2 regions of the Pseudoalteromonas sp. MIP2626 genome follow, and region 2 is predicted to be linked to the other one. Evidence: riboswitches for the same ligand, from Rfam matches in the RefSeq annotation. Region 2 holds a riboswitch; the other holds the start of a gene.
What was found. A riboswitch is a leader RNA that binds a small molecule or an ion and turns the genes downstream of it on or off. The one in region 2 is predicted to bind lysine.
Positions count from the first base shown of each region.

Region 1: it holds a riboswitch for lysine, as region 2 does, so the genes downstream of both, lysC (lysine-sensitive aspartokinase 3) here and dapA (4-hydroxy-tetrahydrodipicolinate synthase) in region 2, are expected to answer to the same signal.

Region 1 is NZ_JAATTW010000001.1:235,617-239,835, reverse strand. Features, by position in the region: gene HC000_RS01090 (hypothetical protein) at 1-116, opposite strand, end outside; gene nhaD (sodium:proton antiporter NhaD) at 348-1,595, shown strand; lysine riboswitch at 1,728-1,900, shown strand; gene lysC (lysine-sensitive aspartokinase 3) at 1,976-3,367, shown strand; gene HC000_RS01075 (4'-phosphopantetheinyl transferase superfamily protein) at 3,344-4,087, opposite strand.
Region 2 is NZ_JAATTW010000013.1:49,156-53,374, forward strand. Features, by position in the region: gene HC000_RS08065 (PLP-dependent decarboxylase) at 1-354, opposite strand, end outside; gene HC000_RS08070 (2,3,4,5-tetrahydropyridine-2,6-dicarboxylate N-succinyltransferase) at 354-1,094, opposite strand; gene dapA (4-hydroxy-tetrahydrodipicolinate synthase) at 1,110-1,994, opposite strand; lysine riboswitch at 2,147-2,344, opposite strand; gene HC000_RS08080 (DNA-3-methyladenine glycosylase I) at 2,548-3,246, shown strand; gene HC000_RS08085 (protein adenylyltransferase SelO family protein) at 3,256-4,219, shown strand, end outside.

The sequences.
Region 1 (4,219 bases), on a different contig from region 2:
ATGGCATTTTGCAAATCTTTAATACTAAAGTCGGCCATTTTAAAACGTTTAAATAATAGCTCTAGCACCCCCCAATGTTCGCTAAGGGTATTTAATAGCTTTTTAGCTGGGATCATAAGGCGTTTATACATCCTAGTATGTTGTTAAATAACGAGCTAAATAAGCGAGTTATTCATAATTTTAATAGCGCTGATAGCTATATGGTATTCGTTTTTACAACGATTTAATAATAGTTTTTATCAGGTCATAGTGATAACATCCGCACCGAAAATAGGCACACGAAATATGCGGCTCTATTTTCTTCATAGGTTCAATTTTTACATTATTCCAAAGGTTGTTCAATTATCATGGTTTCCTCTATTATCCTGACTTTAATAGCGATTGCATTTTTGCTGATTGTTATTGAGGATATAATCCACGTAAACAAAGCTAAAACGACACTTTTTTTTGGTACGCTCTGCTGGATTATCTCTTTTATCTTCCCTATTAATGGGCAAAGCCCTGATACGATTCAATCACTCCTTAATCATAATATTTTAGAAATTGCCTCCTTATGGTTGTTTTTAATGGCGGCAATGACCTTTGTTGCCTATTTAAACTCAAAAGGGTTTATCGAAAATATTGTTAATCGGATTATGCCAAAACGAATTAGCGAACGTAAGTTAATGTTTTTGGTTGGTGTTTTTGCATTTATATTCTCTTCTATTTCGGATAACGTAACCGCTACGCTTATATCTTTAGCGGTGGTTTTATCATTAAAACTTGAAGCCAAAAAGCTAATTAGATACGCCACGCTGATAATTTTTGCGGTTAACTCTGGTGGTGTGTCGTTAATTACCGGTGATGTAACCACGTTAATGATATTTTTAGATGGCAAAGTAACTATTAGCAATTTGTTATTGTTAATTGGGCCAGCATTTGTAAGTGTGATGCTGTTAGCTGCGCTGTTATCAATTGGCTTAAATGGCCAGCTCGACTTTACTAAAACCAAGCAAAAACGCATTGAAAAAACCGATATTACAATTGCAGTTATCTTTTTATCTACGGTTATTGCTACCTTAACGCTGAGTGTTTTATACAGTGTACCGCCATTGCTTACCTTTTTGTTTGGTTTGTCTATGATGTTTTTAGTAGCGCAATTTTTAATGCGTAAAAAAGACATAAACAAAGACATGATAGATTTTATTCGTGAAATAGAATACGACACCTTATTGTTTTTTGTAGGTGTATTATTACTGGTAGGGGCGCTAAAAGAAGTTGGTATGTTAAGCCACTTTAGCGACCTGTACACAATAATGGCACCTGAATACGCAAATTATTTAATGGGTATATTGTCGGCAGGTGTTGATAACGTACCACTTACTGCTGCGCTATTAAAAGCAGATATAGTAATGACACAGCAGCATTGGCTGTCGTTTACCTATGCCACAGGTGTAGGGGGCTCTATGTTAATTATAGGCTCTGCGGCGGGTATTATTGCCATGAGTAAAGTTAAAGAACTAACCTTTATGAACTACTTACGTTTGTCGTTTTATTTATTAATTTGTTACACCGTAGGCTATACCGGCTCGTACTTAATGGCTGGTTTTGTTTAATATTAGTTATTAAAGTGCTTGACAGCTAGATGTCTAAACGATAACTTTCAAAGCCCCAGTAATGTATTGAGCTTTTCAATATATTGCTGGGGTTTTGTTTTATTAGTGATTGCTAAAATAGCCATTAATACAACATTCAGAAGAGGTGCGATACTTAGGTATTTAATGTGAGGTGACGAACGCCGTTGAGCATTAAAGAGGGAAGTACTCGCCGAGAAAAATAACACGTCGTCGTCGTTATTTTTCGGTTTATGGGGCTGAATCCTCAAAACTGTCACCAATATAGGTGGAGAGCTTCTGGCAGTGAATTTTCTTACCTTATATTTGCTGCCAAGTTCTTCTTGTTTTATTACGGTTTGGATGCCGTGAAAGGAGACGAAATGACAACCCAATCAGTGCCACATGTAGTATTAGGCAACAAATCAAATTATACCGTTGCTAAATTTGGCGGCACCAGCGTAGCTAACTTTGCAGCTATGGATCACAGTAGTAAAATAATAGTAGCAGATAAAAGCGTGCGTATTGTTGCGCTAAGCGCCAGCGCAGGAGTCACTAATCATTTAGTTGAGCTGTGCAATAGCAGCCTTAGCGCAGATGAGCGCCAAGCGCATATTAACGGTGTGTTGGCGATTCAGCAGGCTATTTTATCCGAATTGAGTTTAGATACCGATTTAGCGCAGGGCTTTGCTCAAACGTTAGCGGTATTTGAAAAACTAGCCAGCCAAACGCTACAAACAAAAGCGTTACATGACGAACTATTAAGTTTTGGCGAGCGATTATCAACTTATTTATTTACCCAAGTGCTGCGCTCAAAAGGTTTAAATGCAATACGCTTTGACGTGCGCCAAGTGCTTAAAACCGACAGTCAATTTGGTAAAGCAACTCCTAATGTTGCAGCTACTGCGCAAGCGGCAAGCGCATTACTTATTCCGCTGTTAGACGATCAAGTAATTGTTACACAGGGCTTTATTGGCAGTGACGAACACGGCCAAACGACCACTTTAGGGCGCGGCGGATCAGACTACAGCGCGGCATTACTGGCCGAGGCTATTCATGCTAAAAGTGTACATATTTGGACTGACGTAGTGGGTATTTTTAGTACCGACCCGCGTTTATGTGTAAAAGCCACGCCTATTGCACGCCTCAGTTTTGATGAAGCTGCCGAAATGGCTACCTTTGGTGCAAAAGTATTGCATCCGGCAACTATTTTACCCGCCAGTCGCAGCCATATTAATGTGTTTGTAGGGTCGAGCCGTGAGCCGCAGCGCGGTGGTACTTGGATTGAGCGTGAAAAATCGCAACTGCCAGGAATTCGCGCAGTAACACAACGTAAAAACCAAATATTACTTACCCTTAAAAGCCCCGAAATGCTATTAGCTAGTGGCTTTTTAGCCCGAGTATTTACCATTTTAAGTGAGTTTAACATTTCGGTAGATTTAGTGACTACTTCTGAAATTAGCGTAGCAATAACGCTTGATAACGCGCCTAATGCATCGCGCCCAGAGCTTGATCAGGGTTGCTTAGATAAACTTGCTGAGTTTTGCCATGTGTCGGTAGAAAACAACTTAACCTTAGTGGCGCTTATTGGCTCAGAAATACAGTTGCGCCAGCACGAAATGAACTTAATGCAGGTATTAAGCGACTTTAATATACGGCTAATTTGCCACGGTGCAAGTAAGCATAACTTGTGCTTTTTGGTCGAGCAAGGCGAATCCGACAACGTAGTGCAAGCTATTCATAGCCGACTACTAGAGAGCGATTGCGCGGCCTAATACAGCTAAATTAATAAGAGAGCACTGCCAGTCAGTGCTTTTTTCGCTCACTACACTTATATCAAATTCACCCACCACTGAACTGCTGGCATTAAGCTGCGCGCAAGTTAACTCGGTAAACACATTAGGGCTTAGCAATTTGGCAATAGGGCGGCTAGTGGCTTTAGCGAGCGCTTCTTTTAAGGTCCAAATTCTAAAAAAGTGTTTAGCTTGATCCTCTGCATTGCTGGGCTTGGTGATCAGCGCAATTTCATCGGTATGATAAAAATGCTTTGCGAGTTTTTCAAAAGGGCGCTTTGTACTTATTTTTTCAATATCGAAACCAAACTGGGCTTTTGTAGGGTTAAGTGCAGCGCCAACAAAACCATTAGAATGCGATATACAGGTATTAATAACGGTGTGGCTGTTATTAATGTGTAGCGCTAATTTACTTGTTTGTAGGTTAAACTCTGAGCTTATATTACATGGCTTAATGCCCGCCATATTAGGGTGCGAGGTTATAACTAAATACTTAAGTAATAATCGCGTGGCTAAATACTCTTGCTTGGCAGATACGCTTTTACGGCGGTTTATTATTTGCAGCTCAAAAGGGCTTAAATAATCAGGCAAATTAAATTGGCTTATATCGAGCGTTTTAGCGTCAAACAATAAAATAGGGCTTTTATTGTTACTAAAAGGCTGATTAATTTGCAGGGTGTTTTTAAAGTAAAGTGAACTCATAAACGCTCAAAATAATAATAAATTTAATACCGATTACCTGCTTGTATGCATAAGCTGAACATATAGTGAGCGGTTGTTAGTTGTTGTGCGCGCTAGGTGCATTTTTATTACTAAGGCGCGATGAAATATGGT
Region 2 (4,219 bases):
AATACTTTCGGCAACAAAAGTACGTACGCCGCGCTCAATAAAGTGTTTAATTTGTTTTGGGCTTTTAGCTGGCCCGGTGTTGAGCACGCGATCGCTACTAACGCCTTGAGCAAGTACTTGCTCAAGCTCGCCTTTACTGGCTACGTCAAAATTAAACCCGGCGTTATCTAAGCATTGAATAATTTTAGACAGCGGATTCGCTTTAACCGCATACCAAAGTTTTACTTCGGTTTGTGCGACCAATTGTGCCAAGTGACTATTTAGCGTATCTAGGTCGTAAACAAAAAATGGGCTATCGAGTTGGCTTGATAATTCATTAATTGCCGTTTTAACGCCCGTGCTCAAAAAGCTCATTAACGTAAAACCTCTTCAAGTAGTAATGATGCATCACTTTGCTCATCGCGGTACTTAACAATTAACGCGCACGACATGCTTAAACCTTGTGCACGCGCCCATTCGTTTGAAGCAGGGCGAGAGCCTGGTATTACAATAGCGTACTCAGGAATTGGCTCGCCTTTGTCTAGTTGGCGCTCGTTTACACAGTCGTAAACCGGAATTGTGGCCGATAAACGCACACCAGGAGCAAGTACTGCGCCTTTTTTAATTACTACGCCTTCAACAATTACGCAGCCTGCGCCAATAAATGCATCATCTTCAACTACCACTGGGCTGGCACCAATTGGCTCTAACACACCGCCAAGTTGCACGGCTGCGCTAAGGTGTACATTTTTACCTACTTGCGCGCACGAGCCAACTAAAGCGTGACTATCTACCATAGTGCCTTCGTCAATGTATGCGCCAATATTTACATACGCTGGTGGCATAATAATAGTGCCTTTAGCTACATAAGCACCACGGCGAACGCTTGAGCCACCCGGGACCATACGTACGCCATCGGTGGCACTAAACTGTTGTGGCGCTAAGTTATGTTTATCAACAAAGCCACCGACAAATTCGGTGTTTGTACCATTTTTAAAGGCTTCTAAAATACCTTGTTTTACTGCAACGTTAGCCTGCCATTGGCCGCTTTCGTTTTGTGATGCTGCGCGTACTGCGCCCGACTCTAAATTATTTAATAGTTCTAACCAGCTCATTATAAAAACCTATGTTTAATGCCAAGATAAAATGGTGTTGTTTGCTTGTTCAATGCACGTTGTTTGCGTTAATTCGAGGTGAGTTAACGGTGGGCGTAAATACGAACTCGTTAATCGCCCTTGTAAATGCATGAGTACTTTAACGGGAATGGGGTTTGCTACAGTGAACAAGCTACTGATTGCGCTTGACCACTGAGTAAATAAATTGGGGTATTGGCCACTTAGGCTACGCTGTACGAATTCGTGAGTTTGTAGCGGCCAAGCATTAGCTGCTACCGATACCAGCCCTTTAGCGCCGGCTTGGGCAAAGTAGGGCATAAGCGCATCGTCGCCGCTAAAAATAGCTAAGTTAGGAGCCGCTTGACGGTAAGCTTCAAATTGCGCAATGTTGCCACTGGCTTCTTTAAGTGCCCATAGGTTTTTATGTTGTTGTAGGTTTTGAATGGTTGCCACTGGAATATCGACAGCGCTTCGCCCTGGTACGTTATAAAGCATACAAGGGTGTTTACTTATATTTAAAAGGCTTTCAAACCAATGGGTTTGCCCAATTACACCGGGCTTTGCATAAAGCGGCGAGCCAAGTAAAAAGCTATGAATAGGCAAGTGGTTACAGTATTCAACCCAGGCTAATTGCTGTTTGAGGTTCATACCACCTACAGCCACCATTAAGGGTACATTAGGCGATAATTGGCACACGTGTTCAACAATGGCTTGTTGCTCTTTAAGTGTTAAGGCTAAGCCTTCGCCTGTGCTGCCTAGTAATAAAATAGCATTATTGGCAGCGGCTTGCTCAGCAACCAAAGTGGTTAAGGTGCCATAGTCGATTGTACCGTTTTGATTAAACGGAGTAACGAGCGCCGTCCAGACTGAGTAGTCATCTAAATTAAAGTTTTTGATCATCTCTCGCGAACTTATAGAATGTTCGGTGAGTTAAGAAGCTATATAGGAAAGAGCCGCATTAACATCGTTCGAACAAATACCCACGTGTAGGGTATGTTATAATTCGAAGAGCGAATGGGCTTAAATAATAGGGCGCACGGCCTTATTATACTAAGACCAGAAGCTCTCCACCAAACTAATAAGCTACGTTTAAATAGCTATTGGTGACAGTCGCTAGGATTCAACCTAGTCGCCCGAAACAACAATGACACAAATATTGTTGTTTCTCGGCGTTGATTCCCCTTACGTATGCTCAATGGAGTTTGTGCTCCTAACATACGCTACCTGAATAACGCACCTCTTCCAGCCCTTTATATTTGTACTGCTAGCAATACAAATATAATTAAATAGGGTAAGTGCAATGATTAAATCATTTTAGCCATCTGGGTGTCAAGCAGCTAAGTGCAGATAGTGTCATCGATTTTGGTAACGGTTACGTATAAGGACAATTTCCCTTAAACTAGGGGGTAATCGCGGCGCGAAATTTGTAACTGCAAAATAAGGTTTCAAGCAGATGGAAAAATTTAATGATATTTATCAGCGAGCAGTAGAGCGAAAAGGCTCAACACAAATGCTACAGCAACTACTCGCTAAACCTGCATCTAAGCGACAATTAGTAGCTTTAAGTGATGATGATTGGCTGGAAGAGTTTACGCGCAAGGTTTTTCAAAGTGGCTTTTACTGGTCGGTTATTAACAGCAAGTGGGCAGGCTTTAGAGAGGTTTTTTGGCAGTTTAGCGTTGAAAAATTATTAATGATGCCACCCGATATGTTGGAGCAAAAAGCCAGCGACGAGCGTATTGTTCGCAATTATAAAAAAGTAAAAACGATCCCCGAAAATGCGTTCATGATCCATGAGGTTACCCAGCAACATGGTAGCTTTAGTCAGTTTATTGCAGACTGGCCAAGTGAAGATATTATTGGTTTGTGGGCGTACTTAAAAAAACACGGTGCACGCTTGGGTGGAAATACCGGCCCTTATACTTTGCGTGCATTGGGTAAAGATACCTTTTTATTATCGCGGGATGTTGAGAGTTATTTGCGCGCGCACAAAATTATTGATGGTGGCTTACAAACTAAAAAGTCGTTAACTGCAGCGCAAGCGTTCTTTAATGAATTACAGCAACAAAGCGGTTTGAGCATGCAAGAGCTAAGCTTAATTATAGCCTACAGTGTAGGCGATAATCGTGTAGGTATAAGCCAACAACAGTAGAGGGTAGTTATGAATTTAATGCCAAGGTACAGACAAGTAGCCGACAATTTTGCAATTGAAGATCGCCCATCTAAGGTGGCCGCCCCACAGCTATTACTTTGGAATGACAGCTTAGCTAAAGCGTTTAATATTAATGTCGTTCCTGAGTTACGGGCCAGTACTTTTAGCGGCAACGAACAGCAAGTAATTGCAGCGGTTGCACTGGGATACTCAGGGCATCAATTTGGACATTTTTCACCACGTTTAGGCGACGGGCGTGCTCATTTGCTAGGTGCAGTAGAGGATGCGCAAAACCAGTTGTGGGACATTCAATTAAAAGGCTCTGGTGCCACTCCTTACTCTCGTGGTGGCGATGGCCGCTGTGCACTTGGCCCAGCAATTCGTGAATATATAATGAGCGAAGCAATGCAAGCGTTAGGTATAAAAACTACGCGCTGCTTAGCTGTGGTTGGTAGTGGCGAAACAGTGTACCGAAACCCACCTCAACCTGGCGCTATTGTAACGCGCTTAGCCAGTAGCCATATTCGTGTTGGCTCGTTTCAGTATTTAGCAACGCAAGGCGACGTTGCAGGGCTTAAAAACCTTGCCGACTTAGCTATTGAGCGTCATTACCCAAAAATTCAAGCAACAGGACCTGAGCGCTATTTAGCATTTTTAGCTGCAGTGATTAAAAACCAAGTTGAGCTGGTGGTTAGTTGGATGCGAGTAGGCTTTATACATGGGGTAATGAATACCGATAATACGCTGGTTAGCGGCGAAACTATCGACTATGGCCCATGTGCCATGATGAACAGCTTCGATTTTGATACCGTGTTTAGCTCTATTGATAAGCAAGGGCGTTATGCATTTGGTAATCAACCTAATATTGCTAACTGGAACTGCGCCCGCTTAGCTGAGAGTTTAATACCGCTTGTAAATGATGACGACGAACAAGCTGTGGCGTTAATGACCCCAATAATAGATGGTTTTGCTG